Regions from separate parts of the Pantoea deleyi genome, predicted to be linked through region 3. Evidence: predicted binding sites of a transcription regulator. Region 3 holds the regulator's gene; each other region holds the start of a gene.
What was found. The regulator CRP, encoded in region 3, controls carbon source genes, mostly activating them, when cyclic AMP is high. The targets are predictions, from matches to a motif close to ATGTGANNNNNNTCACAT.
Positions count from the first base shown of each region.

Region 1: the regulator CRP is predicted to act here: its motif matches at 5,482-5,499, upstream of J1C59_RS17370 (nucleoside-specific channel-forming protein Tsx).
Region 2: the regulator CRP is predicted to act here: its motif matches at 1,828-1,845, upstream of J1C59_RS15070 (CdaR family transcriptional regulator).
Region 4: the regulator CRP is predicted to act here: its motif matches at 5,255-5,272, upstream of epd (erythrose-4-phosphate dehydrogenase).

Region 1 covers NZ_CP071405.1:3,684,133-3,692,124, forward strand. The annotation lists gene J1C59_RS17335 (MFS transporter) at 1-217, opposite strand, end outside; gene J1C59_RS17340 (LysR family transcriptional regulator) at 328-1,224, opposite strand; gene J1C59_RS17345 (helix-turn-helix domain-containing protein) at 1,386-1,754, opposite strand; gene J1C59_RS17350 (hypothetical protein) at 2,128-2,346, opposite strand; gene J1C59_RS17355 (hypothetical protein) at 2,382-2,723, opposite strand; gene J1C59_RS17360 (response regulator) at 3,402-4,061, shown strand; gene J1C59_RS17365 (sensor histidine kinase) at 4,058-5,413, shown strand; gene J1C59_RS17370 (nucleoside-specific channel-forming protein Tsx) at 5,689-6,555, shown strand; gene yjdN (VOC family metalloprotein YjdN) at 6,673-7,110, opposite strand; gene J1C59_RS17380 (LysR family transcriptional regulator) at 7,183-7,992, opposite strand, start outside.
Region 2 covers NZ_CP071405.1:3,170,862-3,178,853, forward strand. The annotation lists gene J1C59_RS15065 (DUF3461 family protein) at 124-516, shown strand; gene J1C59_RS15070 (CdaR family transcriptional regulator) at 572-1,729, opposite strand; gene degP (serine endoprotease DegP) at 1,914-3,347, opposite strand; gene dgt (dGTPase) at 3,483-4,973, opposite strand; gene mtnN (5'-methylthioadenosine/S-adenosylhomocysteine nucleosidase) at 5,066-5,764, shown strand; gene btuF (vitamin B12 ABC transporter substrate-binding protein BtuF) at 5,757-6,551, shown strand; gene J1C59_RS15095 (hypothetical protein) at 6,673-6,924, shown strand; gene erpA (iron-sulfur cluster insertion protein ErpA) at 6,955-7,302, opposite strand; gene hemL (glutamate-1-semialdehyde 2,1-aminomutase) at 7,506-7,992, shown strand, end outside.
Region 3 covers NZ_CP071405.1:415,928-423,919, reverse strand. The annotation lists gene J1C59_RS01940 (LacI family DNA-binding transcriptional regulator) at 1-334, shown strand, start outside; gene J1C59_RS01935 (LysE family translocator) at 336-938, opposite strand; gene J1C59_RS01930 (hydrolase) at 997-2,013, shown strand; gene J1C59_RS01925 (YheU family protein) at 2,018-2,236, shown strand; gene J1C59_RS01920 (phosphoribulokinase) at 2,298-3,167, shown strand; gene J1C59_RS01915 (OsmC family protein) at 3,544-3,948, opposite strand; gene crp (cAMP-activated global transcriptional regulator CRP) at 4,253-4,885, shown strand; gene J1C59_RS01905 (YccS/YhfK family putative transporter) at 4,943-7,018, shown strand; gene argD (bifunctional acetylornithine/succinyldiaminopimelate transaminase) at 7,020-7,992, opposite strand, start outside.
Region 4 covers NZ_CP071405.1:775,898-783,889, reverse strand. The annotation lists gene argO (arginine exporter ArgO) at 1-460, opposite strand, end outside; gene mscS (small-conductance mechanosensitive channel MscS) at 584-1,465, opposite strand; gene fbaA (class II fructose-bisphosphate aldolase) at 1,646-2,725, opposite strand; gene pgk (phosphoglycerate kinase) at 2,831-3,994, opposite strand; gene epd (erythrose-4-phosphate dehydrogenase) at 4,046-5,065, opposite strand; gene tkt (transketolase) at 5,383-7,377, opposite strand; gene loiP (metalloprotease LoiP) at 7,649-7,992, shown strand, end outside.

The DNA.
Region 1 (7,992 bases), 720 kb from region 3:
GCGCGGTCAGGGCCGCGCTGAAAAACGTCGCGCCATAGGCGAGACCAGACCAGCGGGCGATAGCGGCAGGCTGCTCCACGCCCAGTTGCTGCACATAGAGCGGCAGAAACGGCAGCAGCAGCGTCATCGCCACGATGGTGGTAAACGAGCCGACGACGCAGACCGCGAGGTTGCGTCTCCAGTGCTGAAACTCTGCCGCTTCAGGTGACTGTTGCATGGTAATGTCCGTTGAATGATCAGGGAGACAGGCTAACCAGGCGCAACGGATAACAACAGTCCTGGCGCGATAGTTACTCTGTGGCGCTGATTGTTGTCAGCAGGCAACAATCAGCGCGGATTCAGCGCCGCAACCAGGGCATCGCAGAGCAGCGTGACCGGCGATGCCAGTTCACAGGCATCGTGCAGCAACAGATAGCTCTGCAGCCGGTCCATCTGCCACTCCGGCAGCAGTTGCTGGATCTCGCCGCGCGCGACCGCCTCCTGCGCCATGTATGACGGCAGATAGGCGATGCCGCTGCCCGCCAGCGCCGCATTCAGCAGCGCCATGCTGTTGTTAGCGCGAAACCGGCTGCGCACATCCAGCGCCAGCCGCTGCTTATCGCGGCGAAACGGCAACGCCGCGGTGTGCGCCGGGCCATGAAACAGCAGCAGGTCGTGGCGCGGCAGCATCTCCGGATGCGTGATGGCGGGACGCTGCGACAGATAAGCGGGCGCGGCATAGAGCCCCCACTCGATCTCACTCAGCACCCGGAAATGGCCCTGCTGCGGCGATCGGGATCGGATCACAATCGCCAGATCGGTCTGATCGTCGAGCCGATCGTGATTGCGATCGGTCAGATCGAGATCGACGTTGATATGCAGATGGCGGCGCAGAAAGCGATTCAGCACCGGAACCACGCACTGGCAGCCGAAGGTTACGGGTGCCTGCAGCCGGAGATGACCCGCAGGCTGCTGATGCAACTGCTGTACAAAAGTTTCGGCGCGCTGAACTTCGGCCAGCATCCGTACACAGTAGGGATAGTACGCCTGACCCAGCTCGGTCAGCGCCAGCCGTCGGGTAGTGCGCTGCAGCAGCCGGATACCGAGCCGCAGCTCCAGTCGGGCTATCTCGCGGCTGACATGGGATTTGGACCAGCCCAGCGCGCGGGCCGCCTCACTGAAACTCTGTAATTCCACAACACGCGCAAAGACCAGCATGGCGGTTAAATTCGCGCCGTTTTCCATGTTTCCTGACTCCGATCGGAAAGAGATGCTGGCAATACGCTAACACGTCCGGATGGTGGCACGGCGGCTGAAGGGTAAAAAAGGCGAGAGGCGGAGCAAGGCGCGGAGAAAGCGGGCCGACCTTCCCGTCTGCAGAGGGTGACGGGAAGGTCTGAGGGACCTCAACTGGCCATCGCCAGGGGGAACAGCAGCCGGTCAGGCTCAACCCGACGCTGACGGCGCAACTGGCCCGGCGTCATCATAAAGTAGTTTTTAAAGGTGCGGGTGTAGGCCTGCTGAGTGTCAAAGCCGTAGTTCATCGCCACCTGCAGTATCGCTTCGTTGCTGCTGAGCAGCGTCAGCGCGGACTCGGTCAGGCGGCGCTGACGGATATATTCTGCCAGTGAAAAGCCGGTATGCTGGCGAAACAGGCGTTGCAGATGCCAGCGCGAATAGCCTGAGCGGCGCGCCACCTCATCCAGATGCAGATCGTGTCCTAAGTTGTTCTCAATCCAGTCCAGCAGACTCCGAATAAACTCGCGCTGATTCATGGTTCCTCCCGTTGATGCTGATGTGCAGTGGAACCACTCTACCCGCTAAAATTTATCCCTTAATTAGCAGAAAATTAGCGCAGAATTAGCAACGGCGGAAACGGGAGGCAGGCGGGGAACGGATGGCAGGCGGGAGAGGCGGACAGAGACAGATGAAAATAAAGAGTATTCGCGCGTGGAGAGCGGTTTTTTTTATTTCCGGGGCGAAGGGCACCTGCGGATGTTATGTTTAAGAAAAATATTGCATAACAGCTTGCTGCTATCACCCCTATTAACATTACTGTCTTATCTTCCGGGTGATATTTATTATCGGTTTAGCGTCGTTGCAAACGCACAGGAAGGGGCCAGTGGCCCCGGACGCAATGAATATTGTTTAAACTTCCTTGCAGCTTTTCGGTTTTTTACAAAGCTTTGAGGATAAAAAAATAGCGATTTTGACAAACGCCGCCAGCGTTGCGATTGTCACCACCATTTTTGATATGTTGACCGGCATCGCATACCAGTTCTCATAGGAAACACCGGCACCATTTAAAAACGCTGCGCCGACTAATGTGCTGATAAGAATTAATATCGCTCTGACTATTTTTTGCATAAGGACCTCAGCGCGGGTGACCGGCATGGCCTGCTTTACCAGGTACACTGACCACCAAAATTGTTTCCGGCATGACTGTTTCCCGAATTATTAAAACATGAACCAATACCGCCCCCAATGGCGCCTGCTACCGCTGCGCCAGGGCCGCCGAACGAACCGCCAACCATCCCGCCCAGGATTCCGTTGAGGCAGCCCGCAATCTCAGGGTGAGCCGCGACCACCTGAATGACGCCATTACTGGGTCCAAAAGGGTTACCGGAACGACCTGAATGATGACCGTGCTGACTGACATGAGAAGAGGCACCAGCATAGGCGGGATCATAGGCACCGCTGGCACCCGGTACTAAAATTAACTGACGCTGACTTAATAATTTCATCTGTAAATTCCCTCTATTGAATCCTTTTACTATCAGTACACCCAGTGATGAGTTCGTTTATATCAATCCGACCGCCTCTTTTCAAAAAGATATATCGCCATTAAAATTTAGAGAAAAGTGATGAATATCAGTCAGATTGACGAAAAAGAGCGTCCTTTACGTACTTCTCTTCTCTCTTTCGCATTTCGGTAACGTTTGGCATTGACGTAATTATGTGACGCAATGCACACTTTTTCTGCAGAGTTAATTTTTATTAATTACTTTTAACATCTCCCCGCATCCGATTAAATCAGCCTGTTCCGGGGACCCTATCAGGTTAAAGGTTCCTCTGGTGCTGATAACGCAGATAAAGATGGGTAACATTAATGCAGAATCAGCGCCGTGTTTGCTTCGGCTCTTAACCATCAAAATCTTTATCAGCCCGCCAGTGGTCTGCCCCTCATTAAATGTGGAAAATGTGGGAAGAGTGCAGATAAATCGCGGCACCGTAAAGCTAACGGCGGCGATCTGCCAGAACCGTTTCGGCTCAAGCCGGGCGGCAAATCTGCACGGTCTCCGTCAGTGCCTGCGGTCAGCAAATGCAGCCAGTGTCGCGGCAGCGCAGAGGAAAACGGCGGATAATTCTGACCTAACAATTGATGAGTACACTCTCTTCCATCTTTGCAGAGGAGATCAGCCATGCGCGTATTACTGGTTGAAGATGATGAAATGATCGGCGCAAACCTTCAGCAGGCGCTGGAGGGCGCGGGCTGGTCGGTGGACTGGGTGCGCGATGGCGTCTATGCCCAGAATGCGTGGAGCGAAGGCGGCTACAGCTGTGTGCTGCTGGATCTGGGCTTACCCCGCGATGATGGTTTGCAGGTGCTGCGCCGGGCGCGCGGGCGCGGCGATGCCACGCCGGTGCTGATCCTGACCGCACGCGACACGGTGGCGCAGCGGATACAGGGGCTCGACAGCGGCGCTGACGACTACCTGCTCAAACCCTTCGATTTACAGGAAGTAATGGCCCGGATGCGCGCCATCACCCGACGCAGCCACGGCGCAGCGGACTCGGTGCTGGGCAGCGGCGATGTCCAGCTCGATATGATGACCCGCGAAGTGCTCTACAAAGGCCAGCGCGAACAGCTTACCGCACGGGAATATGCCCTGCTCTACGCGCTGCTGGAACGGCCGGGCGCGATTCTGTCGCGAGAGCAGCTGGAAAACCGCATCTACGGCTGGGGTGATGAGGTCAGCAGCAACGCCGTGGATGTGCTGATCCACGGCATGCGGCGCAAGCTCGATAACGATGTGATCCGCAATGTGCGCGGACTGGGCTGGCGGGTGCCGGCAATATGAAACCCTTCGCGTTTATGCGCTCACTGCGCAACAAATTACTCTCTACGCTGCTGATAATTCATCTGCTGATGATCGGCGGCGTGACCTGGTATTTCTTCAGCTGCTACGGCGATATGGTTGGCACCATGAAGGATGATCAGCTGGCGAAAATCGCCGATGCCTGGTCCACCAATAAACAGATGCCCGCCCTGATGCCGATGCTTATCGCGCCCGATAAGGCGAAAAGCGCCTTCGTGGTGCAGCTGTGGGACGAAAAAGGCCAGCTGCGGGCCAGCTCCTGGCCGGAACTGGCGGCGCCGCTGCAGAATCAGCGCGGCTATCGTGATGTCTATGTGGGCCACTGCGGCGACTGCGAGTGGCGTATCTACACCCGGCCGGGCATGCCAGGCAGTGAGATCAGGACCATACAGGTCATGCACAACCTCAGCTACATGAAGGCCTCAATGGTCAAGCGCGCGCTGTCGGCGATCGTGCCGATGATCCTGATGATGCCGCTTTCGCTGCTGGTGATCTGGCTGGTGGTCCGGAAGATCACGCGGGATCTGCAGGTGGCGTCGCGGCAGATCGCGGCGCAGGAGACCCATCATCCGCATATCGTCTCACCGGAAGGCTTACCGGATGAGATCCTGCCGCTGGTGGCAGCCTATAACTCGCTGCTGAGCAAGCTGCGCGACGCCTGGTCGTCCCAGCGCCAGTTCCTGGAGGATGCCGCCCATGAGCTGCGCACACCGGTGACCGCCGTGACGCTGCAGCTGGAAAACCTGCGCCAGCATATTCAGCCCGGTGAAGCGAGCCGGCAGTTCAGCCAGCTGGAAGCTGGCGTGACGCGCACCCGTCATCTGGTTACGCAGCTGCTTAACGTCTCCCGTCAGGATGACCAGAGCGTGGTCGCCAGCGTGGAACATATCGAACTGGAAGATCTGCTGAAGGAGAGCATTGAGCAGCTGATGGTGGTGGCGGATAAACGCGGCATTGATATCGGCTTTAACGGCTCCACGCAGTACCGCCTGCAGGCCAGCCGCTCCGAACTGCGCAGCCTGTTCGACAACCTGATCGGTAACGCCATGCTGCACACCCCGGAAGGCAGCCTGGTGGATGTTCTGCTGCATCGGGTCGCGGGCAGAACGGTGGTCGATATCGTCGATAACGGCACGGGGATGCCGGACGCTTTCATCGATCGCGCATTCGATCGTTTTACCCGTTCGCCTGACGTCAAAGCGCAGGGCAGCGGGCTGGGATTATCGATCGTGCGCAACGTCGCGCAGAAGTATCAGATGCAGGTCGCCCTTTCCAACTGCCTGTCGCCACAGGGTACCGTTTGTGGATTGCAGGTTCGTGTCACCCTTCCCTGATCCCGCCCGTTTGATCACGAACCAGACAACGTAAACGGTTGCCTGGTTCCGTTCGATCCTGGTCATTATTGTGAAGCACATCACAATTTAGCTGAATTGTAATGCAACACTTTTTGACAAACGTGAGCAAAATCTATTTTCTATCGAACTGTTACAGGCACGCTACGCGGGCTGAAAACGGCTGTTTTTGCTGAACCTCTTATTCCCCTCCAGGGGACCGATATCTCTCTGACTGCCTCTGCTGGGCGGCGGTCAAAAGCATGTGGCTGATGATAATGAAATTTAAAACGTTGATAGCAGGTGCCGCGCTGGCATGTTCACTGACCGGTGCTGCGCAGGCCGCTGAAAGCGATCCGCAGTATGTTTCAGACTGGTGGCATCAGAGCGTTAACGTGGTAGGCAGTTACCACACCCGCTTCGGACCGCAGTTCAATAACGACGTTTATCTGGAATATGAAGCGTTTGCGAAGAAAGAGTGGTTCGATTTTTACGGCTACCTCGACGTGCCTAACTTCTTTGGCGTGGGCAACAGCAACGCCAACGGCGTGTTCGACCACGGTTCACCGATGTTCATGGAAATCGAACCGCGCTTCTCTATCGATAAGCTGACCGGCACCAGCCTGGCCTTTGGCCCGTTCAAAGAGTGGTACTTCGCGAACAACTACATCTACGACATGGGCCGCAACAGCGATAATCGGCAGAATACCTGGTACATGGGCCTGGGCACCGATATTGATACGCACAGCGATGTTGGCCTGTCGCTGAACGTTTACGCTAAATACCAGTGGGAAAACTACGGTGCGGCGAACGAAAACAGCTGGGATGGCTATCGCTTCAAGGTGAAATACTTCGTGCCAATCACCACGCTGTGGGGCGGTAACCTGGGCTATGTCGGCTTCACCAACTTCGACTGGGGTTCCGATCTCCGCGATAAAGCAGGCCCATCACGCACCAGCAACTCCATCGCCTCCAGCCACATTCTGTCACTGGGTTACGATCACTGGCATATCTCTGCGGTGGCACGTTATTTCCACAACGGCGGCCAGTGGGCAGATGGTCAGGAGCTGAACTTCGGCAGAGGGCCATTTGAAGTGAAATCAACCGGCTGGGGTTACTACCTGGTGGCGGGTTACAACTTCTGATGAGGGCGGGCGGCGCAGCGTGCCGTCCGATATACCGGCACGCTGGCCGGGAATTGAGCTTCCCGGTCAGCGTGCCGGTTTTCAGGCCTTGCCGTTAGCGCGACCCGTTCACGGCAATCAGTCCTGCGACTTCTCGACGTTGATACGCCATGGAATGTTGAACTTGTCGATAAACATGGCGAAGCCGTCTGACCAGAAGGTCTCCTGCCACGGCGTCGTTACTTTGCCGCCTGCTGACAGTTTTTCAAACCAGGCTTTACCCTCTTCGACATCATCGGTGGAAAGGCTGACCGCATAACCGGCATGCTCAGACGCGGGTGGCTTCGCGGTGTCGCCATCGCTCAGCATCAGCTCACCATCACCAATGCGCAGCTGCGCATGCATGATCTTTTCTGGCGGCTGTGGCGCGGCAGACTGGTCACCGACCTGCTCACCCTGGTCCGGCATATCTCCGAACGTCATTTTGCCGAGCAGCTCACCCCCGGTTGCCTGCAGGTAAAAGTCGATAGCCTCTTCGCAACGGCCATAGAGAAACAGATAAGGACTGACTTGCATCTTCACCTCTATTTATCGGTTGGATTTTTACAGTACCTTAAGAGTGTAGACGATCGCCTTTACGCACTGATTTCACTGACAATACCGGCGGAAGAGTTGCGCCATGTAACTGCTCATCGGGGTCAGCGTCGTGTCTTTCCGCTGAATCAGATAGAAGGTCGCTTTCGGCAGGGGATCGTCGAGCGTCAGCGCCACCAGTGACTGGCCCAGAATCGGATCGTCAATGACGTCAACTGAGAGGATGCTGACGAAATCGCTCTGCGCGACCAGGCTGGTGCAGGCCATAAACGTTTCACAGGTCACCACGATTTTGGGTGCCATGCCGCGCTCACCAAAGAGATCGTGCAGCAGGCGATAATAACTGCCTTTCGGCGTGGGCATCGTCCAGTCCGCCTGCTGTAACGCCGCCAGCGAGCGGGCCTTTTCCAGCGGATGGCCCTTACGGACCACCACTCTGTATTCGCGTTCCATGACCCGCTCATACATCAGCTCCTGATCGAGATGGCTCTGGTCGTAGGTATTGATCGTGAAATCAAGCGCGCCCTGACGCAGTTCATGCACCATCGACACCAGCTGGCCTTCGACGATGCGCACCTTCACCAGCGGATATTCACGATGAAACTGATTTATCACCTGCGGCATGATGGTGCGCGCCACGCTGCCGCCAACGCCGATGTTCACCTGACCGCCACCCAGCCCCAGCCGCTGCTGGATATCCTCTTCCGCGACCCGCAGCTCTGCCAGCACCAGGCTGGCATGACGAAAAAAGTTATCACCGATATCGGTTAACACGACGCCCTGCTGACGGCGGTTAAACAGCTTCGCCCCCAGCTCACGCTCCAGCTCCTGAATCGCTTTGGTTAACGCCGGCTGCGACAGCCC
Region 2 (7,992 bases), 1.2 Mb from region 3:
CCAGGTCATAATCCGCGCCAGTTAAATCCTGTCGCGCAATGTTCATCCCGCTGCTTTATGTCTACAGTTGTCTGACGTCATGAACAAAACTGCGCGCTTCTCACTTTTGATGGAAACAACGCTATGTATGACAATCTGAAAAGCTTAGGAATCAGCAATCCGGACGACATTGACCGCTACAGCCTGCGTCAGGAAGCCAACAACGACATTCTGAAAATCTACTTCCGCAAAGATAAAGGCGAGTTTTTCGCGAAGAGCGTGAAATTCAAATATCCGCGCCAGCGCAAAACAGTTGTGGCCGATCACGCGACCCAGGGCTACAAAGAAGTGCAGGAAATCAGCCCGAATCTGCGTTATGTCATCGATGAGCTGGACCAGATTTGCCAGCGTGACCAGGTTGAAGTGGATCTGAAACGTAAGATCCTGGATGACCTGCGTCATCTGGAGAGTGTGGTCTCGCACAAGATCACTGAAATCGAGTCGGATCTGGAAAAACTGACCCGTAACGGTCGTTAATTTTTTCGCCGACAGCGGAGGCCAGCGTTGCTGGCCTTTTTTATGTCCGCTCTCCTCACCCCTGTTCATCCAGCTGTAACGCCACATAGAGCAGCAGCCGGTCGTCGAACTGCCCCAGATTAAGCCCGGTCAGCTCTGAAATCCGGTTCAGCCGGTATTCAAGCGTGTTGCGATGAATAAACAGCGCGCGCGCCGTGGCGCCCGGCTGAACGTTGTGGGTGAACCAGGCGATCAGCGTCCGGCGCAGCAGGCCGTTGTTATCCATACTCCTGAGTTTTGCCAGAGGCCGGGCGAGTTCATTGGCCTGCCAGCCACCGCGCAGGCTGTCGAGCAGCACCGGCAGCACCAGATCCTGATAAAAATAGCTGCGCACCTCAGGCATCCGCTGCTTACCGACCATCATTGTCGTCCGCGCCGTCCGGTAGGAGCGCGCGATGCTGCCCGGCCCGCTGAAAAAGTTGCCCAGCGCGATGCGCATCCGCAGGTGACCGCTCTCTTTCATGCGCTGCAGCAGCTGCTCGACGCGACGACGGTGATCCTCCTGGTCATAACGTCCATGCGCATTCAGGGCGGGCTTCAGCACCACCATCTCCGTCAGCGACACGATGGCAATCAGATTATCGCGCTCCGGGGTCGTCAGCAGGGTCTGCAGCTGCTGCAACTCCGACATCGCGCTGTCGACGCCGAGCTGACCGCTGTCGATCTCCAGTACCGCCACCACCCGCGGCTGATTGAGGTCGATACCCAGGCGCTGCGCCCATTCGGTCAGCTGCGGCGACAGGGTATCGCTGCGGATCAGGTTCAGCACCAGCTCCTCACGCAGACGGCTATCCTGCGCCAGCATATGCAGCAGCCGCGCCTGTTCCAGCATCATCTCCGCCGTCATACAGACCAGCTCGCCATAGTGACGCAGAGCTACCGGCTCGCCCGTCAGGCCAATCACGCCGACGATGTCGCCATCGATCCGCAGCGGCAGGTTAATGCCGGGCCGTACGCCATGAAGATGTTTAGCCACCGCCTCGTCGATATCGACCACCCGCCCCTGCGAGAGCACCAGCAGAGCGCCTTCGTGCAACTCCCCAATGCGCTCCCGGTCACCGCTGCCGATGATCCGGCCGCGCGCATCCATCACGTTGACGTTGCTGTCAATAATCTTCATGGTGCGTGCCACGATATCCTGTGCCAGCCGGGCATCAAGGTGATAGGTCGCCATCCATAACTCCTGATAAAGAGGGGGGAGAAACAGAATACGCATGCGCCCGGCGCAGAGCATTGTGCAATTGCACAGAGCCGGGGAGGCATTTACTGAATCTGCGGTCAGCATCACACTCTGGCGGGGTAGAGCGCGGGCACAAAAAAGGCGGACCGCAGTCCGCCTGTGTATGAGGGATAACCCGTTACTGCATCAGCAGATAGATGCTGCTGTCACCGCGTTTCACATTCAGCGCCAGCACGGAAGGTTTGGTATCCAGCACTTTGCGCAGTTCACCCAGGTTGGTCACCACCTGCTGGTTAACGCCCTGGATCACATCGCCCTTTTTCAGGCCGATGCGCGCTGCGGCGCTGCCCGGTTTCACATTGTCCACGCGGACGCCCTTGTCACCGGTTTCGACATTGCTGAGATCCGCCCCTTCAATGCCGTTATAGATGGTGGCGGACTGCACTTTCGCCTGGCTGCTCTGCTGCAGCTGAACGGAGACATCGACCGGTTTGCCGTCACGCAGCAGGCCCAGCTTCAGCGTGGTGCCCACCGGCAGTGAACCCACTTCGGCGCGCAGGGATGCGAAGCTGCTCAGCGGTTTGCCGTTCATTGAAACGATGACGTCACCCGCTTTGATGCCCGCTTTGGCCGCCGCCGAATCCGGCAGCACCTGGCTGACAAAGGCGCCGCGCTGTGCATCGACCTTCATCGCTTTTGCCAGCTCGGAGTTCAGCTCCGTACCCTGCACGCCCAGTTCGCCGCGTTTCACCTGACCAAACTCAACCATCTGAGCCGTCAGGTTTTTCACCATGTTACTCGGGATCGCAAAGCCGATACCGATGTTGCCGCCGTCCGGCGCCAGGATGGCGGTGTTAATCCCGATCAGCTCACCGTTGAGGTTAACCAGCGCACCACCGGAGTTACCCCGGTTGATCGCCGCATCCGTCTGGATGAAGTTTTCGTAGTTTTCCACGTTCAGGCCGCTGCGGCCCAGCGCCGAGACGATACCGGACGTCACGGTTTCGCCCAGGCCATAAGGGTTACCGATCGCCACGGTGTAGTCGCCCACGCGCAGGTTGTCGGAGTCGGCAATTTTCACCGCGGTCAGGTTTTTAGCATCTTTCAGCTGAACCAGCGCGATGTCTGAGCTGGGGTCTTTCCCGATTACTTTGGCGTCGTAACGACGGCCGTCGCTGAGCTGTACCTGAATTTTGGTCGCATTGTTGACCACGTGGTTGTTGGTAACCACATAGCCTTTTTCGGCATTAATGATGACGCCCGAACCCAGCGCCCGGAATTTTTCCTGCTGCGTATCTGGCGCAGGCGCGCCGCCGCCCTCACCGCTCTGGCACATCGGTGAGCCCTGGAACGGTGAACCGTCCTGGCAGAAAGGCGAGTTATCGCCAAAGAATTGCTGGAACTGTTGCGGCATACGCGGGGTTTTCACCGTGGTGGTCCCCTCGACGCTGATACTGACCACAGAGGGCATGACCTTCTCCAGCATGGGAGCCAGACTTGGCTGTTGCTGACTGTCGGATGAGGCCGTTTGTGCAGCAGAAACAGTAACAGGGGCGAGGGCCATGCTCAGGCTCAGAGCCAGCGCACTTAACATTAAGGTCTTTGTTTTCATTTTTTCGTTTCTCAATAAGATTACTGTTCAGACCATTGCTGTGGTCGAAAGGTGAGATAAATGTTTTAGCGCGAAGTTCCTTTAAAAGTTTAAGCTAAAGGTAAAAATTTATTCGCGCTCTTTACAATCGGTGGCTTATTCTACGGCCATCAGTCGGCGGTACTCATCCCAGGCGTAGAGGTCGGTCATTCCGCTGATATAATCCTGAATAAGCCGGAAGCGATAATAACGCTCCCACAACAGCCGTTGATATTTATGTTCCACCACCAGATTACGCATCTTATGCAGATACGCTTTGCGATGTTTGCCGGAGAGCTTATGGAAAAGCCGGGTTTCGATCGGGTGCTGGCGCAGGAAATCTTCATTTATCAGCGTGGTAAAGGCTTCGTAATTCAGGCGCATCAGCGGCGCGTAGATCTCCAGTAAGCCTCTGATCACCCGATAGCCCTGCAGCTCCAGCTGCTCGACTTCCGAGTGGTTAAACACCTGCTGGCGCGCGACGGTCTTGAACAGCTGCAGCAGACGCCCCTCCTCTCCCTCATCTTCCAGCAGCGCATGATTGAAACTTCCCGCGAATATGGCCGGCAGATTATCGACAAAACGTTTCACGGCGTAGCTGACCAGTACGCTCTGAACATTTACGCGTAATGACATAAAAAATTGATCGCTGCGGCTGCGGCGTTTTTTACTGCAGGCTTCACGCCAGGCTTCGCCAATCGTCCGGCTGAAAGCGTCATTATTTTTAACCGGTCCCCAGGCTTTATTCAGAAACTCATACAAACTTTCAACATTAAAGATATCTTTTTCTACAGCATCATCCAAATCTGCAATACAGTAGGAGATATCATCGGCGGCTTCCATTATATAGGTGAGCGGAAAGCGATGATGTTCTTCCATATTGGTGGCGGCGCGCAGGTCAGCAATATAATCCTGCTCGGAGAGATAAAAGCCCGGCTTTTTCATTAATACGCTAAATTCGGCGGGCTTTTCACCCTGCCACCAGGCGGGTGCGGTATATTTCAGGATGCAGGCGACCTGCGAATAGCTGAGATTGAGTTGCAGCAGCGTGTGCACCATGCGGATAGCCTGCGCGTTGCCCTCGAAATGGCAGAGATCCTGGCGAATCATCGCATTGAGTTGATCGAATGCCCTGCGCTGCTCCTCGCCTTCCACGCCCGCCACCAGCGGGTCCACCAGCTCGGCGGCGAGGTGCTCTTCGAACCAGTCGTTAATGGCCGCCTCGCCAAAATGACCAAACGGCGGGTTGCCGACGTCGTGAAGCAGGCAGGCCATCTCTATCAGGCTTTCAAACGCCCCTTCCAGCTCATCCAGGCCATACTGCGCCAGCCCGCCCTGCATCTTCAGGGTTTGCAGGATCTCTTTAGTGATGTAACGGCCGGTCTGCTGCACCTCCAGCGAGTGCGTCAGGCGGGAGCGGACGGCGGCGTTGCGCTCCAGCGGAAAGACCTGCGTTTTCTGCTGCAGGCGGCGGATGGCGGCGGAATTGATAATCCGTCCGCGGTCGCTCTCAAAATGACGCGTAATGTAATATTCGCCTTCCGGATCTTTACGACTGGTATAAGGGCGCGAGAAGCTGATCTTCTTCCTGAAATTGATCGCCGACATGAATTACCCCTGACTTTTTCGTGAATTAATCCCCGGACTGCCATGTTAGACTATGCCCTAAATTTTGAATCTTTACATTAGCGGAACTCATTATGAAAGCAGGCATCATCGGCGCGATGGAGCAGGAAGTTACCCTGCTGCGCGACAAAATTGAAAACCGTCAGACGCTGTCGCTGGCCGGTTGCGAAATTTACACCGGCACCCTGCAGGGTGTTGAGGTGGCACTGCTGAAATCGGGCATTGGTAAAACCTCGGCCGCGCTGGGCACCACGCTGCTGCTGCAGCTCTGCAAGCCCGACGTGGTGATCAACACCGGTTCGGCGGGCGGCTTAGCCGCCACTCTCAGCGTTGGCGATATCGTGGTGTCCGAAGAGGTGCGCTATCACGATGCGGACGTTACCGCGTTTGGGTATGAGCCAGGCCAGATGGCAGGTTGTCCGGCCGCCTTTGTTGCCGACAGCACGCTTGTCGCAGCGGCGGAAGCCTGCATCAAACAGCTGAACCTGAATGCCGTGCGCGGACTGGTGGTGAGTGGTGATGCCTTTATCAACGGTGCAGCGCCGCTGGCGCGTATCCGTCATCAGTTCCCGCAGGCGATTGCCGTTGAGATGGAAGCGACCGCGATCGGCCACGTCTGCCACCAGTTCCAGGTGCCGTTCGTGGTGGTGCGCGCCATCTCCGACGTCGCCGATCAGGAATCTCACCTCAGCTTCGATGAGTTCTTGAGCGTTGCGGCGAAGCAATCTTCGCTGATGGTGGAGAACCTGCTGGCGCATCTGGCGCGTGGCTAAAACGCTGCTCTTCTGCTGGCTGCTGCTGTTCAGCGGCAGCCTGCTCGCCTCCCCGCCCCGTGTGATCACCCTCGCCCCCCACCTGACCGAACTCGCCTTTGCCGCCGGGATCACCCCGATTGCGGTCAGCGCCTGGTCCGACTATCCGCCGCAGGCGAAACAGATTGAACAGGTCGCGAACTGGCAGGGCATCCGGGCCGAACGTATTCTGCAGCTGAAGCCGGATCTGGTGCTGGCCTGGCGCGGGGGCAATCCGCAGCGTCAGATTGCGCAGCTGCAGCAGCTCGGGGTGACCGTGAAATGGATCGATCCGCAGACGCTGGATGAGATGTTCACGGCGCTGGCCGATCTGGGCCGCTGGAGCCCGGAGCCGGGCCAGGCCAGGCAGGCTGCACAGCAGCTGCGCGGGCAGGCAGACGCGCTGCGTCAGCGCTACGGTCACCTCACCGCCGTTCCGCTTTTTCTGCAGTTTGGTCAGCAGCCGCTGTTTACGGCCTCCGGTGCCACGCTGCAGGATGCGGTGATCAGGTTATGCGGCGGCAGCAACATCTTTGCAGAGAGCCGCGTCAGCTGGCCGCAGGTCAGCCGCGAGCAGGTGCTGATGCGCCATCCGCAGGCGATTGTGATCGCGGGTAGCGCCCGCCAGGCGGAGAACATCCGCGCATTCTGGCAGCCTCAGCTCAGCGTGCCGGTGATCGCCATCAACGAAGACTGGCTCAGCCGGCCAGGCCCGCGTCTGCTGCTGGCGGCCCGGCAGCTCTGTGCGGCCCTGCATCCTGAGCACTAAATCCACAAATTGATTAAAGTCCCTACAGTTTTTGCCGTTAAACACTAACAGAGACGGACGCGCCACGTATGCTCGCCGTCCTTTCAGCGCTTATGCGCCTTTACGACACCAGGAACTGAATATGACCAGAGCACTGCTGCTGGCCATAGGGCTATCGCTCGCCGGTACGGCGATTGCGGGATCGATTAATGGCTCTATCGGTGCCAGACTTGTTATCTATTCACGCTGTGAAATCAGCACGGCTCCGCGCCAGCCCGCGCCGCAGATAGCCTGTGGCAGACAGCCGGATGCGCAGCCGCGCGTGACAGAGAGTCAGATTCAGAGGCAGGGAAGCGTAACGCAGCGTAATCGGCTGATTACGATCGAATGGTAAGCAAGGCCGTCTGGATGACGGCCTGCACGATCAGATACTGAAGGAGGAGCCACACCCGCAGGTGGTTTTGGCATTCGGGTTGGTCACGATAAAGCGCGAACCTTCCAGACCTTCCGTATAATCCACCGAACCGCCCACCAGATACTGCAGGCTCATCGGGTCAACGACCAGGGAGACGCCCTGCTTTTCAATCGTCATATCGCCATCGTTCAGCTGGTCATCAAAGGTGAAGCCATACTGGAAACCGCTGCAACCGCCACCGGTGATATAAACGCGCAGTTTCAGCGCCGGGTTCTCTTCGTCGGCAATCAGGTTCTTCACCTTGGTGGCTGCGGCGTCGGTAAACTGCAACGGCAGTGCTGCTACTTCATCACTCATGTTTTACTCCGGTAAACGCCCAGGTCAGAAAACGACCTCAATTACGCTATTATCAGTCAGCACCTCAGCGCAATCAAGCTCTGCCCTTCGCACTCTGTGCCGCTTTCCGCGCGCTAAAGGGCGCTGCGGGTGAATCTGCCTTCCGTCTGCTGCCCCTCTTCCGTAGAATGGGGCGATATTTTTCTGAACCGCTGGAGCCGAAAATGAGTAAGTCCGAACAACTGTTTGCCGAGGCACAACGCCTGATCCCGGGTGGGGTAAACTCGCCAGTACGCGCATTTACCGGTGTGGGCGGCGTTCCGCTGTTTATTGAACATGCCGATGGCGCTTACCTCTATGACGCCGATGGCAAAGCCTATATCGACTATGTCGGATCCTGGGGCCCGATGGTGCTGGGCCATAACAACCGCGCAATCCGCGATGCGGTGATCGAAGCCGCGCAGCGCGGGCTAAGCTTTGGCGCACCGACCGAAATGGAAGTGACGATGGCGCAGCTGGTGTGCGAGCTGGTGCCGAGCATGGAGATGGTGCGGATGGTGAACTCCGGCACCGAAGCAACCATGAGCGCCATCCGCCTGGCGCGTGGCTTTACCGGGCGCGATAAAATCATCAAGTTTGAGGGCTGCTACCACGGCCACGCCGACCACCTGCTGGTGAAGGCCGGATCCGGTGCACTGACGCTGGGTCAGC
Region 3 (7,992 bases):
TACGCCCGAAGCGGGCAGTCAGGCGCTGCGCGAACTGATGGCGCTGCCAGAACCGCCCGATGCGGTGTTTGCCGTATCCGATGTGCTGGCGGTCGGCGTGGTGCACGCCGCGCTGGAGGCGGGTCTCCGGGTGCCGGAGGATCTGGCCGTGGTAGGATTTGATGGCGTGCCCTTTACCCGCAGCCTTAACCCGCCGCTGACCACCATTGAGCAGCCGATGAACGAGCTGGGCGCGCGCAGTGTGCAGTTGCTGCTGCAAAAGATCCGTCAGCCTAACGCGCCGGTGATCCATGAGGTATTGCCCTGGACGCGCGTTGAACGCGCATCCAGCTGACTCAGTGCCAGATTAACAGGACGCAGGCAGCGGTCAGCAGCCCCATCGCCACGTTAAAGATTTTCCAGGCGCGACGGCTGCGCAGGATGCGGCCAATCATCGCGCCAAATCCCATCCAGATGACGCCAGACACCAGGTTAACCATAAACATGCCGACGCTGATCGCCATCACAGAGTGACGATAGGCGTCACCGGCCAGGCTGAAGCTGGCGACCGCGCCCAGCGCCATCAGCCAGGCCTTGGGATTGATCAGCTGCAGCAGCCCACCCTGCCAGAACGGCATGGGCGCATCGGGTGCCGCATCGGTCTCCAGCTTTTCGTAACTGGCGGTGGCGATTTTCCACGCCAGCCAGAGCAGATAGAGGCTGCCGGCAATTTTCAGCACCAGATGCAGCGAAGGATAGAGCAGGATCAGCCCCCCCACGCCAAAGGCCACCATCAGCAGCATCACCTGCATCCCGATCATGATGCCAATCATCAGTGGAAAGGTGCGCATGAAGCCAAAATTAGCGCCCGAGGCGGTGAGTAACATATTATTGGGGCCGGGCGTGATCGCCGCGACCCAGAGAAAGCCCAACATTGATAAGAAAAGACTCAGTTCCATGACAATCGGGTACTCCCTGCCCCGGCAAGAAAAAACCTATCGAAGCTAACAGTGTGATATGGAACAGACAAGCTTTTACCACATGAAATTTACCGGACCGGAAAACGAGCAGTTCATGCCGCCTGCCGGGCTGCGAAACGCGCACCTGCAGACGATGCTGCCGCGTCTGTTACGCCGACGCAGCACGCTGGTTCCCCACTGGCAGCGTCTCGATCTGCCCGATGGCGATTTTGTCGATCTCGCCTGGAGTGAAGATCCGCACTCTGCGCAGCATAAGCCACGCGTGGTGCTGTTTCACGGGCTGGAGGGGAGTTTTCACAGCCCCTATATTCACGGCCTGATGGCGATCTGTCGCGCGCGCGGCTGGCTGGCGGCGGTGATGCATTTTCGCGGCTGCAGCGGCGAGCCTAACCGGCTGAACCGCATCTATCACTCCGGTGAAACCGACGACGCCCGCTTTTTCCTGCGCTGGCTGCACACCCGCTGGGGCCGCGTGCCCACCGCCGCCGTGGGGTTTTCGCTGGGCGGCAACATGCTGGGCTGCCTGCTGGGTCAGGAGGGCGCCGCCGCAGAGGTCGACGCCGGTGTAATTGTTTCCGCGCCGCTGCTGCTGGCACCCTGCAGCGTCAGACTGGAACGCGGTTTTTCACGCTTCTACCAGCACTATCTGCTGGCCCAGCTCAAGAAGAATGCCCGCCGTAAGCTGCACGCCTGGCCGGACACGCTGCCGGTGAATCTGGCGGAGCTGAAGGCGCTGCGGCGGCTGCGCGATTTCGATGATGCAATTACGGCACGCGCCCACGGTTTTCTGGATGCGGCAGATTACTATCATCGCGCCAGCGCCATGCCCTGGCTGAAGCAGGTAGAAAAACCGCTGCTGATCCTGCACGCCCGTGACGATCCCTTTATGAGTGATGAGGTGATCCCGCAGAGCGGTCAATTATCTGCCACTATTACGTATCAACTGACATCACACGGCGGCCACGTAGGTTTTGTCGGCGGCACATTACGCCAGCCTGAAATGTGGCTGGAACAGCGCATCCCTCAGTGGATCGCCCCTTTTCTGGATAACTGATCTCGTGATTATTCCCTGGCAACAGGTCTCGCCTGAGACCCTTGAAAACCTGATTGAAACCTTTGTGCTGCGCGAAGGCACAGACTACGGCGAGCAGGAGCGCAGCCTGCTGGACAAAGTGGCGGATGTACGACGCCAGCTGGAAAGCGGTGAAGTGGTACTGGTGTGGTCGGAACTGCATGAATCGGTCAATATTATGCCGCGCAACGCCTTTCATGGCTGATGCGCCTGCTGCCATTTCATGCTAACAATGCCTGTTACCCGATCTCACAGGGAGCTTCTCTATGTCTGCACGTCATCCTATTATCGCGGTGACCGGTTCCAGCGGTGCAGGAACCACCACCACCAGCCTCGCGTTTCGCAAAATCTTTCAGCAGCTTGATCTTCGTGCGGCGGAGCTGGAAGGCGACAGTTTTCACCGTTTTACCCGTCCTGAGATGGATATGGCGATTCGTAAGGCGCGCGATTTAGGACGTCACGTCAGCTACTTCGGCCCCGAAGCCAATGACTTTGGCCTGCTGGAGCAGAGCTTTAAAGAGTATGGCTATAGCGGACAGGGGCAGTCGCGCAAATATCTGCACACCTACGATGAGGCGGTGCCGTGGAATCAGGTACCGGGTACCTTTACGCCGTGGCAGCCGCTGCCGCAGAACACCGATATTCTTTTCTATGAGGGGCTGCACGGCGGCGTGGTGACGGCGCAGCACAACGTGGCGGAGCAGGTCGATCTGCTGGTTGGCGTGGTGCCGATTGTTAACCTTGAGTGGATCCAGAAGCTGGTGCGCGATACCGGCGAGCGCGGCCATTCCCGTGAGGCGGTGATGGACTCGGTGGTCCGGTCGATGGAGGATTACATTAACTTCATTACGCCCCAGTTCTCCCGCACCCATATCAACTTCCAGCGCGTCCCGACCGTGGACACCTCCAACCCGTTCGCCGCCCGTGCCATCCCGTCGCTGGATGAGAGTTTTGTCGTGATTCACTTTCAGGCGCTGGAAGATATCGACTTCCCCTATCTGCTGGCGATGTTGCAGGGCTCCTTTATCTCGCACATCAATACGCTGGTGGTGCCGGGCGGCAAAATGGGTCTGGCGATGGAGCTCATTATGGGCCCGCTGGTGAAACGGCTGATGGAAGGCAAACGGATAGAGTAAGGGGCCAGGAAAGCGCTCTTCAGACGGTTTAAAAACCAGAGCAGGCAATGTTATCGCAGCGGATAAGCTTAACTCGCTGAGCAGGCTTCAGGAAGCAGACGTCCGGTAGCCGCATCCGGTTTCAGTCAGGCCGCGATAGACAACCGCGGGCAGAAAGCATCTGGCCGTAACAGAAAAGTTCAGCAGGCAGGGAAGAGCGTCAGAAGCGGAAAGTGTCCCGCGCCAGGAGGGCGCGGGCAGAGCATGCCATAAAGGGCGGACGTTGCGGCTTTACCGATCTGACCCGCTTCGCTGCGCCATCACTGTCTCAACGCAGACTCTCTGCGATGCTAAGGTCTGACAACAGACTACCGGCAACCTCAAACACCGATGACGGTTACAGCGCGATCACTTCGTAGCTGTGCGTGATCGTCACGCCTTTGCCCAGCATGATGGCGACCGAGCAATATTTTTCCGCCGAAAGATCCACCGCGCGTGAGACCGCTTTATCCTGGAGCGCTTTGCCACTGACGATAAAATGCAGGTTGATGTGCGTAAAGATTCGCGGCGCCTCTTCACGACGTTCTGAGGTCAGTTTTACTTCACAATCAGCCACATCGTTGCGGCCTTTTTGCAGAATTGAGACCACATCGATCGCGCTGCATCCGCCCGCCGCCATCAGCACCATCTCCATTGGGCTGGGCGCTTTATCCCCTGAATTACCATCCATCAGGATCTGATGGCCGGATGAGGATTCTCCGAGGAATGTCAGCCCTTCTACCCACTTCACTCTTGCCTGCATGTTTTTTGCTCCGGAATACACTGTTTTGCCGCCAGAGTACGCTTTCCCCTGGTAAACAGCAATCCGGAGAAATCCGCCCGTAGCTGAAGCGAGACAACAGAAGACAGTCGGCTAAAGCTGTGCTACAAACAGTGCTGAAAATATTTTTCGTCACCCGATGACGAAGCCGGGAAGAATGATGCGCACTGCGCCTGATGCGGCCCGAATAATTTCCTGAAATGGAAAACGCTTGAAGCTTTCACCGCCTGACAGGGAAAACTGCCCCCTGTATTTTGGGCACGATTACAACAGAGGATAATAGCGAATGGTTCTCGGCAAACCGCAAACAGACCCTACACTCGAATGGTTCCTGTCCCATTGCCATATTCACAAGTATCCATCCAAAAGTACGCTGATTCATCAAGGTGAAAAAGCAGAAACGCTTTACTACATCGTGAAAGGTTCCGTCGCGGTTCTGATTAAAGATGAAGAAGGCAAAGAGATGATTCTTTCCTACCTGAATCAGGGTGATTTTATTGGTGAGCTTGGCCTGTTCGAAGAAGGCCAGGAGCGCAGCGCCTGGGTACGTGCGAAAAGCGCGTGTGAAGTGGCAGAGATTTCGTATAAGAAATTCCGTCAGCTGATCCAGGTGAACCCTGACATCCTGATGCGACTCTCGTCGCAGATGGCGCGTCGCCTGCAGGTCACGTCCGAAAAAGTGGGTAACCTCGCTTTCCTCGACGTTACCGGACGCATTGCACAGACCCTGCTTAACCTGGCGAAACAGCCAGATGCCATGACGCATCCCGACGGCATGCAAATTAAAATTACGCGTCAGGAAATTGGCCAGATTGTAGGGTGTTCACGTGAAACCGTGGGCCGTATTCTGAAGATGCTGGAAGATCAGAACCTGATCTCTGCACACGGCAAAACCATCGTCGTTTACGGCACCCGCTGATTCCTGTCACCCACGGCGTGATGGCAACATCACGCCGTTATTGTTTGTGCTGAGCCGATGTGGCGTCGAATAATCTACCATCCTGAAGTGAACTACGCCCTGCGGCAAACGCTGGTGCTCTGCCTGCCGGTGGCGCTGGGCTGGCTGGCTGGCGACCTGCAAAAGGGTCTGCTCTTCTCACTGGTGCCCGCCTGCTGCAACATCGCCGGTCTGGATACGCCGCATAAACGCTTCTTCAAACGCCTGATCGTCGGTGGCAGCCTGTTTGCCCTCGGCAGCTTCCTGATCCAGTGGCTCACCCTGCAGGCGGTGCCGCTGCCGCTGATCCTGTTTATTATGCCGCTGCTGCTCGGCGTAACCGGGGAGATCAGCCCGCTGCATGGCCGCCTGCTGCCCGGCACCCTTATCGCCGCCATCTTTACCCTGAGCCTGATCGGGCGCATGCCGATCTATGTTCCGCCGCTGCTCTATATCGGCGGTACGCTCTGGTACGGGCTGTTTAACTGGTTCTGGTTCTGGCTCTGGAAAGAGCAGCCGATGCGCGAGAGCCTGAGCCTGATCTACCGCGAGCTGGCCAACTACTGCGACGCCAAATATACCCTGCTGACGCAGCTGACCGATCCGGAGAAGGCCCTGCCGCCGCTGCTGGCTCGTCAGCAGAAGGTGGTCGATCTGATCAACACCTGTTATCAGCAGATGCACATGCTGTCGGCCAGCCGCGACCACAGCCACAAGCGGCTGACGCGCGCCTTTCAGGTGGCGCTGGATCTGCAGGAGCATATCTCGGTCAGCCTGCATCGGCCGGAAGAGGTGCAGAAGCTGGTCGAGCAGAGCCATGCCGAAGCGGTGATCCGCTGGAATGCCAAAACCATCTCGGCCCGGCTGCGGGTGCTGGCGGATAACATCCTCTATCACCGGTTACCCGAGCGCTTCGCGATGGATAAACAGCTCGGCGCGCTGGAGAAAATCACCTGGCAGCATCCCGACAATCCGGTGGGGCACTTCTGCCTCTATCACTTCAACCGGATTGCCCGGGTCCTGCGCACGCAGAAACCGCTCTATCAGCGCGACCTGATGGCCGATCGCCAGCGTCGTCTGCCGCTGCTGCCCGCCCTGCGCAGCTATCTCTCGCTGCGCTCCTCGTCGCTGCGTACCGCCGGACGCTTTGCGGTCATGCTGATGCTGGGCAGCGCGCTGGCGCTGTTCTTCAACATTCCCAAGCCCTACTGGATCCTGATGACCATTATGTTCGTCAGCCAGAACGGCTACAGCGCCACCCGCGTCCGCATTCAGCACCGGGCGCTGGGCACCTTTGCCGGGCTGGTGATCGCGGCCGCCACGCTGCGTCTGGCGGTGCCGGAGTCGCTGGTGCTGCTGATCATGCTGGCCATCACCTTTATCAGCTATCGCTTTACCCGTCAGTTTTATGGCTGGTCGATGATTGGCTTCACGGTGACCGCCGTCTACTCGCTGCAGCTGCTGTCGCTGAACGGCGCGCAGTTTCTGCTGCCGCGCCTGATGGATACGCTGATGGGCTGTCTGATCGCCTTTGGCGGAATGCTCTGGCTCTGGCCGCAGTGGCAGAGTGGCCTGCTGCGGCAGAACGCGCATGATGCCCTGGAAACCTATCAGGATGCGCTGCGGCTGCTGCTGGGCGATGAGCAATCGCCCGGCAAGCTGGCTTACCAGCGCGTGCAGGTGAATCAGGCACACAATGCGCTGTTCAACTCCCTTAATCAGGCGATGCAGGAACCGGCGTTCAACGCCCAGTATCTGAAAGATATGCGGCTCTGGGTGACGCACAGCCAGTTTATCGTCGAGCATATCAATGCGATGACGATTCTGGCGCGCGAACACACCATGCTCACCGCCTCGCTGGCCGAGCGCTATCTGCAATCCTGTGAAATCGCGCTGCAGCGGTGTCAGCAGCGGCTGGAGTATGAGGGTGCAAGCTCGCAGGTCAACCTGCTGGATGAGCTGGAGAATATCAGTGAGGGGCCGGTTACGGTCGTGGAGCAGCATGTGCGGCGCATCCTCGATCATCTGAGCGTGATGCACACCATCTCATCGCTGGCGTGGAGCCAGCGACCGCAACATGGCCGCTGGCTGATCCGGCATTTACGGAAGCGCTGATTTAGCCGTTGAGCACTTTGCCGACCGCCGTGGCGAAGCGACGCATGCCCTCTTCGATGTCAGTGGGTTCAATGATCAGTGACGGCGCGAAACGCATCACGTCAGTACCGGCAACCAGCACCATCACCCCTTCGGCCGCCGCGGCATTCAGGATGTCGCGCGATTTACCGGCGTGCTGAGGCTTCAGCGCCGCACCAATCAGCAGCCCCTTGCCGCGAATATCGCTGAACAGATCATACTTCGCGTCAATCGCCTGCAGCGCCGTCACAAAGTGCTGACGACGCTCTTCCACGCCCGCCAGCACGGCCGGGGTGTTGATGATATCCAGCGCGGTTTCGGCGATGGCGCAGGCCAGAGGATTCCCGCCATAGGTGGTGCCATGAACGCCCGGCGCCATCGTCGAGGCAATCTCATTGGTGGTCAGCATGGCGCTGACCGGGAACCCGCCGCCCAGCGCTTTGGCCGAGGTCAGGATATCGGGCTGAATGCCATAGTGCTCATAGGCGAAGAGCTTGCCGCTGCGCCCCATGCCGCTCTGCACCTCATCCAGCACCAGCAGCGCCTGGTGCTGATCGCAAAGCTCACGCAACCCCTGCATAAAGGCCTGTGTGGCAGGCATCACGCCGCCTTCCCCCTGAACAGGCTCAACCACGATGGCGCAGGTATGGTCGTCAATCACCGCTTTCACCGCGTCCAGGTCGTTGAACGGCACATGGACGATATCTGCCGGTTTAGGCCCGAATCCGTCTGAATATTTTGGCTGCCCGCCGACCGTGACGGTAAAGAGCGTCCGGCCATGAAAAGCGTTGTGGAAGGCGATGATCTTGCTTTTGAACGGGCTGTGGCGCTTGCAGGCGTAATAGCGCGCCAGCTTAAATGCGGCTTCGTTGGCTTCGGCGCCGGAGTTCGCGAAGAAAACGCGCTCGGCAAAGGTGGCGTGAATGAGTTTACTGGCGAGACGCAGCGCCGGTTCG
Region 4 (7,992 bases), 360 kb from region 3:
TGGTTCCCAGCGCGAACCACTGACGCGCCGTGGCGGTCGGCAGCTGACCGCCCAGGCTGCCCAGCACCACGAAAGTATCCAGGTAGACGTGCGGATTGAGCCAGGTGACCGCCAGCAGCGTCGCGATAATCCGCCCGCGGCCCGGCTTTAACGGCTCACCCTCCGCCAGATCGGCGTCGCCGCGAAAAGCACTGCGCAGCGCGCCCCAGCCATACCACAGCAGAAAGGCGACGCCCGCCCAGGTGATCGCCATCAGCAGCAGCGGCGACTGGTTCAGCAGTGCGCTGCCGCCAAAGATACCGCCGCAGATCAGCAGGATATCGCTCAGCGAGCAGAGCGCCGCCGTCATCAGATGATACTGGCGCTTCACGCCCTGGTTCATCACAAACGCGTTCTGCGGACCCAGCGGCAGGATCAGCGCAGCACCCAGGGCAAGCCCCTGAAAATAGAGAGATAACACGGGATAACTTCCTCACAGGATCGAATGCGATGAAGTATAAAGAGAGAGGATAATAAGCGGAAATTGAAAGATTTAATCTGCGATTAGCAGAATTAATGGGCGACCGCAGCCGCCCAGAAAAGATTACTGCGGCTGTGCCCCGGCCGAAGCAGCCTCCGGCTGACGGTTGGTGTGCAGATGCACATCCATCTGCGGATAAGGAATGCCGATGCCTTTCTCATCCAGCGCCCGCTTGAAGTTCTTCATCAGGTCCCAGTAGACATTCTGCAGGTCTCCGCTGTTGCTCCAGCAGCGCACCACGAAGTTCAGGGAGGAAGCGGCCAGCTCGTTCAGGCCGATCTGGATACCTTTATCTTTCAGTACGCGGCTATCGGCTTCGACAACCTGCTGCAGTAAGGCGATTACTTCATCCACGTCCGCATCATAGGCGACGCCAATGATAAATTCATTGCGGCGAACCGGTTCGCGCGAGAAGTTGACGATGTTGCCACTGATGATCTTGCCGTTAGGCACCACCACGATTTTGCCATCTGCGGTACGCAGCGTGGTGGAGAAGATCTGCACCTGCAGGACGGTGCCCATGACGCCACCCAGATCGACAAACTCGCCGGTCCGGAACGGACGGAAGGTCACCAGCAGCACACCGGCCGCCAGGTTTGAGAGCGATCCCTGCAGCGCCAGACCCACGGCCAGACCAGCGGCACCCAGCACGGCGATCACCGAGGCGGTCTGGACGCCAATGCGTCCCAGCGCGGCGATCAGCGTAAAGGCGATCACGCCGTAGCGCACCAGTGCAGAGAGGAAATCCGCGACCGTCGCGTCGATGTGACGGGCGCGCAGCAGGCGATTGACGGTGTTAGAGATAATACGGGCGATGATCATCCCGACGATAAGAATGGCGATGGCCGCAACGATATTGACGGCGTAGCTGAGGATCAGCGCCTGATTCCGTATCAGCCAGTTGCCCGCGTTATTGATGCCGTCGACGACGTGTAACTCTTCCATTAATAAGCCCTGTTGTTAGATTCCCATCGGGGAATGACAAAACTGCCAGATGTAATCCGACACCCTGTGAACAAGGGTAATCAATTATCCGTTGAAGTGCCAAATCCCCCCGGCTTCCGGCGCGTTTAACGCATAAAAAAAGGCCCTTTCGGGCCTTTTTTGTACGGTAACGGTTATCCGTTACAGAACGTCGACAGCGTTAAGCTCTTTGAAAGCCTGCTCCAGACGCACGACCATTGAGGACTGGGCAGAACGCAGCCAGACGCGCGGGTCGTAGTATTTTTTGTTTGGCTTGTCGTCGCCTTCCGGGTTACCCAGCTGCGACTGCAGATAGCCTTCGTTCTTTTTGTAGTACTGCAGAATGCCGTCCCAGGTTGCCCACTGGGTGTCGGTATCGATGTTCATCTTGATCACGCCGTAGCTGATAGACTCTTCGATTTCTGCTGCTGAAGAACCGGAACCACCGTGGAAAACGAAGTCCAGCGCGTTGTGCGGCAGGCCATGTTTTTCACACACGAATTTCTGTGAATCGCGCAGGATGGTCGGGGTCAGTTTTACGTTGCCTGGCTTGTAAACGCCGTGAACGTTGCCGAAGGAGGCCGCAATGGTGAAGCGCGGGCTGATCGCATGCAGTTTTTCGTACGCGTAGTTCACATCTTCTGGCTGGGTGTAGAGCGCTGACGCGTCCATGTGGCTGTTATCCACGCCATCTTCTTCACCACCGGTGCAGCCCAGTTCGATCTCCAGGGTCATGTCCAGTTTGGCCATGCGCGCCAGGTACTTGCTGCTGATTTCGATGTTCTCTTCCAGAGACTCTTCTGACAGGTCGATCATGTGAGATGAGAAGAGGGGTTTACCATTTTTCTGGAAGTACTCTTCACCCGCGTCCAGCAGACCGTCGATCCACGGCAGCAGTTTCTTGGCGCAGTGGTCGGTGTGCAGGATTACCGGCACGCCATACTGCTCTGCCATCAGGTGAACATGGTGTGCACCGGCGATAGCACCGAAGATAGCCGCGCCCTGTGGCTTGTCAGTTTTGAAGCCTTTACCCGCGATAAAGGCCGCACCACCGTTAGAGAACTGGATGATGATTGGCGCTTTCACTTTCGCTGCGGCTTCAAGCGCCGCATTGATGGAGTCGGTGCCGACGCAGTTGACGGCTGGCAGTGCGAATTTGTTCTCTTTTGCAACTTTGAAGATCTTCTGTACGTCATCACCAGTGACAACGCCGGGTTTTACGAAATCAAAAATTTTAGACATGATTGTGTCCTGTTTCGTGACCGTTGTTCCCCTTGAGGAACGTCGATTTAAACGCCCAGTCGGGCAAGACTTCAGGCGATGCCGTCAGACATCGCCCCCAAAGGATTACTGCTTCGCACGCTCTTCCAGCATGGCAACGGCTGGCAGTTTTTTGCCTTCCACGAACTCCAGGAATGCGCCGCCGCCGGTCGAGATGTAGGAAATTTTGTCTTCGATGCCGAACAGATCGATAGCCGCTAAGGTATCGCCGCCGCCTGCCACAGAGAACGCGTCGCTGTCTGCAATGGCGTTAGCCACGATCTCGGTGCCTTTACGGAAATTAGGGAACTCAAACACGCCTACCGGGCCGTTCCACAGGATGGTTTTGGCATCCTTCAGGATGGCTGCCATGGCCTGTGCGGTTTCATCACCGAAGTCCATAATCTCTTCGTTATCCGCCACTTCCGAAACTTTTTTCACGGTTGAAGGGGCAGTTTCAGAGAATTCCGTGCCAACGCGTGAGTCAACCGGAACCGGGATACCATACTGGTCGCGCAGGCCTTTAGCCGCTTCAACGAAGTCGGGTTCATAGAGTGATTTACCGACCTTGTTGTCGATAGCCACGAAGGTGTTAGCGATGCCGCCACCGACGATCACGGTGTCCGCGATTTTCACCAGCGACTGCAGCACGTCAAATTTTGTAGAGACTTTAGAGCCACCGACGACCGCAACCAGCGGACGCTCAGGATTGCTCATCACTTTACCCAGCGCTTCCAGCTCAGCAGAGAGCAGCGGGCCTGCACAGGCGACAGGGGCAAATTTGCCGACGCCGTGGGTAGAGGCTTGTGCGCGGTGCGCGGTACCAAAGGCATCCATCACAAACACGTCACACAGGGCAGCATATTTTTTAGACAGCGCTTCGTCGTCTTTCTTCTCGCCTTTGTTGAAGCGAACGTTTTCCAGAACCACCAGCTCGCCAGCGCCCACTTCAACGCCATCGAGGTAATCTTTAGCCAGCGTCACGGTGGTGCCGTTCAGCTTCTCTTTCAGGTAGTTAACTACCGGCAGCAGTGAGAACTCTTCGTTGTATTCACCTTCGGTCGGACGACCCAGGTGAGAGGTAACCATTACTTTCGCGCCCTGTTTCAACGCCGCTTCAATGGTTGGCAGAGAAGCACGGATACGTGCATCAGACGTCACTTTACCTTCTTTAACAGGTACGTTCAGATCGGCACGGATCAGCACGCGTTTACCAGCCAGATCCAGATCGGTCATCTTAATTACAGACATGGTGAATCCTCTCGTTGATTCTCATAAGTTTTGCCAGACGCAAACCGCGTCTTACCTGAAACCACTTGCGGCCATCGCTAACGTTGTGTCGAGCATCCGGTTAGCGAAGCCCCATTCGTTGTCACACCAGACCAGGGTCTTGATAAGGTGTTGACCACTGACCCGCGTTTGTGTTCCATCCACAATGGCACTGTGCGGATCATGGTTAAAATCGACTGAGACTAACGGTAATTCCGTATAGTCAACTATACCACGAAATGCCCCCTCTGCTGCGCTTTGCAGCAGGGTGTTCACCTCGCACGCCTTCACGGCCTGGCGGACAGAAACGCTGAGATCGATAGCCGTTACGTTAATGGTCGGCACGCGTACGGCAATCGCCTCAAAGCGATCGTTGAATTTCGGAAAAATGCGGGTGATCCCGGCCGCAAGGCGCGTATCGACCGGAATGATCGACTGACTGGCGGCGCGGGTACGACGCAGATCGCTGTGATAAGCGTCGATCACCTGCTGATCGTGCATCGCGGAGTGGATCGTGGTGACGGTGCCGGACTCGATGCCAAAGGCGTCATCCAGCAGTTTGATCACCGGAATAATGCAGTTGGTGGTACAGGAGGCGTTGGAGACGATGCGGTCGCTGGCCGTCAGATCCTGCTGATTCACGCCATACACAACGGTGGCGTCGAGGTCATGGCCACCGGGATGCGAGAAGAGCACCTTCTTCGCGCCCGCCTGCAGATGCGCTTCGCCATCGGCGCGCGAGCCGTAGACGCCCGTGCAGTCCAGCACTACATCCACATCCAGTTCGCGCCAGGGAAGATCGGCAATGGCGGCGCGGTGCAGAATGCGCAGGGTATCGCCCCCGACACAGAGCACATCGCGCTCCTGGCGCACATCGAAAGCAAAACGGCCGTGGCTGGTATCATACTTCAGCAGGTGCGCCATACCGGTGGCCTCTGCCAGCTCGTTGATGGCGACCACGGTGATTTCCGCCCGCCGGCCCGTTTCATAGAGCGCGCGCAGGACGTTGCGTCCAATCCGGCCAAAACCATTTATCGCTACCCGTACCGTCATTTCTCTCCTGCCACGTCAGACTGAAAAAAACGTGCCGTTAGCCTGAGCGTTTCACTGCATTTTGTACAGGAGATTCTTACCCGGCATTGTCCGAAACCAGGGCGATCTGCCCGGCGACTGAAACGGTTCAGCTACAATAATAGAAGGAAGGAATAACGGGAATGACTGTGATCAATCTGCCTGCGTAAATTTGGATCTGCATCACAAAAACGGGCAAAAATCAGTTATTACTGCAGGAATAAAAGAGGAACAAGGGACGAAAATATCGTCCCCCCGGTTTTACGGCCAGACGGGTGCAGACCCGCCTGGCTGTTTTTTTACGCCAGCAGCGCCTTCGCTTTCGCGACCACGTTGTCGACGGTAAAGCCAAACAGTTCAAACAGCTGATCCGCAGGAGCCGATTCACCGAAGCTGGTCATGCCTACGATCGCGCCGTTCAGGCCGGTGTATTTGAACCAGTAATCTGCGATACCCGCTTCGATAGCGACGCGTGCGCTGACCGCTTTCGGCAGCACAGATTCACGGTACTCCTCGCTCTGCTTGTCGAAAGCATCGGTCGATGGCATGGAGACCACGCGCACTTTGCGGCCTTCGCTGGTCAGTTTGTCCCAGGCGCCTACCGCCAGTTCCACTTCGGAACCGGTGGCGATCAGGATCAGCTCCGGCGTACCTTCGCACGTTTTCAGCACGTAACCGCCGCGCGCGACGTTAGCCAGCTGTGCCGCATCACGTTCCTGCTGCGCCAGGTTCTGACGGGAGAAGATCAGCGCCGTCGGGCCATCTTTACGCTCAATGGCATATTTCCACGCCACGGCAGATTCTACCTGGTCGCATGGACGCCACAGGCTCATGTTTGGCGTGGTGCGCAGGCTCGCCATCTGCTCAACCGGCTGGTGCGTCGGGCCATCTTCGCCCAGACCGATAGAGTCATGGGTGTAGACCATGATCTGACGGATCTTCATCAGGGCCGCCATACGCGCGGCGTTACGCGCATACTCCACAAACATCAGGAAGGTTGCGGTGTAAGGCAGGAAGCCGCCGTGCAGCGCCAGGCCATTGGCGATGGCGGTCATACCGAACTCGCGCACGCCGTAATGGATGTAGTTACCGGCCGCATCTTCATTGATCGGCTTAGAGCCGGACCAGATGGTCAGGTTGCTTGGTGCCAGATCGGCTGAGCCACCCAGGTACTCTGGCAGAATTTTACCAAAGGCTTCGATGGCGTTCTGAGAGGCTTTACGGCTGGCGATCTTCGCCGGGTTAGCCTGCAGCTGCTCAACAAATTTCTGTGACTCTTCCTGCCAGTTCGCCGGCAGTTCGTTGCTGACGCGACGTTTGAACTCAGCCGCCAGCTCCGGATGCGCCTGCGCATAGGCAGCGAATTTCTCATTCCAGGCAGACTCTTTCGCCTGGCCCGCTTCTTTCGCGTCCCACTCTGCGTAGATGTCAGAAGGGATCTCGAACGGTGCGTGGTTCCAGCCCAGCTGTTTGCGGGTCAGTGCCACTTCGTCATCACCCAGCGGTGCGCCGTGTGAATCGTGGGTGCCCGCTTTGTTCGGTGAGCCGAAGCCGATCACGGTTTTGCACATCAGCAGTGAAGGTTTGTCACTGACGCTTTTCGCTTCGTCGATCGCCTTAGCAATCGCCCCGGCATCGTGACCATCGATGCCGCGGATCACATGCCAGCCATACGCTTCGAAGCGCTTCGCGGTGTCGTCGGTGAACCAGCCATCAATGTGACCGTCGATAGAGATGCCGTTGTCATCATAGAAGGCCACCAGCTTGCCCAGCTTCAGCGTTCCCGCCAGTGAGCAGACTTCGTGAGAGATACCTTCCATCATGCAGCCGTCACCCATGAAGACATAGGTGTTGTGGTCTACGATATCATGACCCGGACGGTTGAACTGGGCTGCCAGCGTGCGCTCCGCAATCGCGAAGCCGACGGCGTTTGCAATGCCCTGCCCCAGCGGACCGGTGGTGGTTTCTACCCCCACGGTATAGCCATATTCCGGGTGACCTGGAGTTTTTGAGTGCAGCTGGCGGAAGTTCTCCAGCTCGCTCATCGGCAGATCGTAGCCGGTCAGGTGCAGCAGGCTATAGATCAGCATTGATCCGTGACCGTTAGAGAGCACGAAACGGTCGCGGTCAGCCCACAGTGGGTTCGTTGGGTTGTGGTTCAGATAGCCACGCCAGAGGACTTCAGCGATGTCCGCCATACCCATTGGGGCACCCGGATGTCCCGATTTTGCTTTCTGTACTGCATCCATACTTAACGCGCGAATGGCGTTGGCAAGCTCTTTACGAGAGGGCATTTTCTACTCCAGGTCGGATTAATGCTTCGCACCTTAACTTATTGTTATTAATGAGTTAGCGGGCAAAACAAGGAAAAAGTTGCCCATCAATGTACATGAAAATCGGGGCAAAAGTACATGCTGTAAAACGCTAAATGCAGCCGCTTCGTCTGGCTTTTCCAGCCAACTCTGCTAGCAAAGTGCGGACGGGCACGCTATAACCAAAAAGTTTATTCACCTGACTGAGTTTCAGGTGTTTGTTTTTCTTACCTTGTTAAGAACGGGATAGAGCATGAAAATCCAGAAAACGGTATGTGCGCTGGGGCTGGCAACGCTGCTCAGCGGTTGTCAGGGTTTAGACAATAACGGGCTGATGCAGTCGGGCGCGCAGGCGTTTCAGGCGTATACCCTAAGTGACGCGCAGGTAAAACAGCTGAGCGATCAATCCTGTGAGCAGATGGACAAGGATAATCAGATTGCCCCGGCAAACAGCGACTATCAGCAGCGTCTGAACAAGATCGCGGCCGCGCTGGGCGATAACATCAATGGCGTGCCGGCCAACTACAAGGTCTATCAGACCAAAGATGTGAACGCCTGGGCGATGGCAAACGGCTGTATCCGCGTTTACAGCGGCCT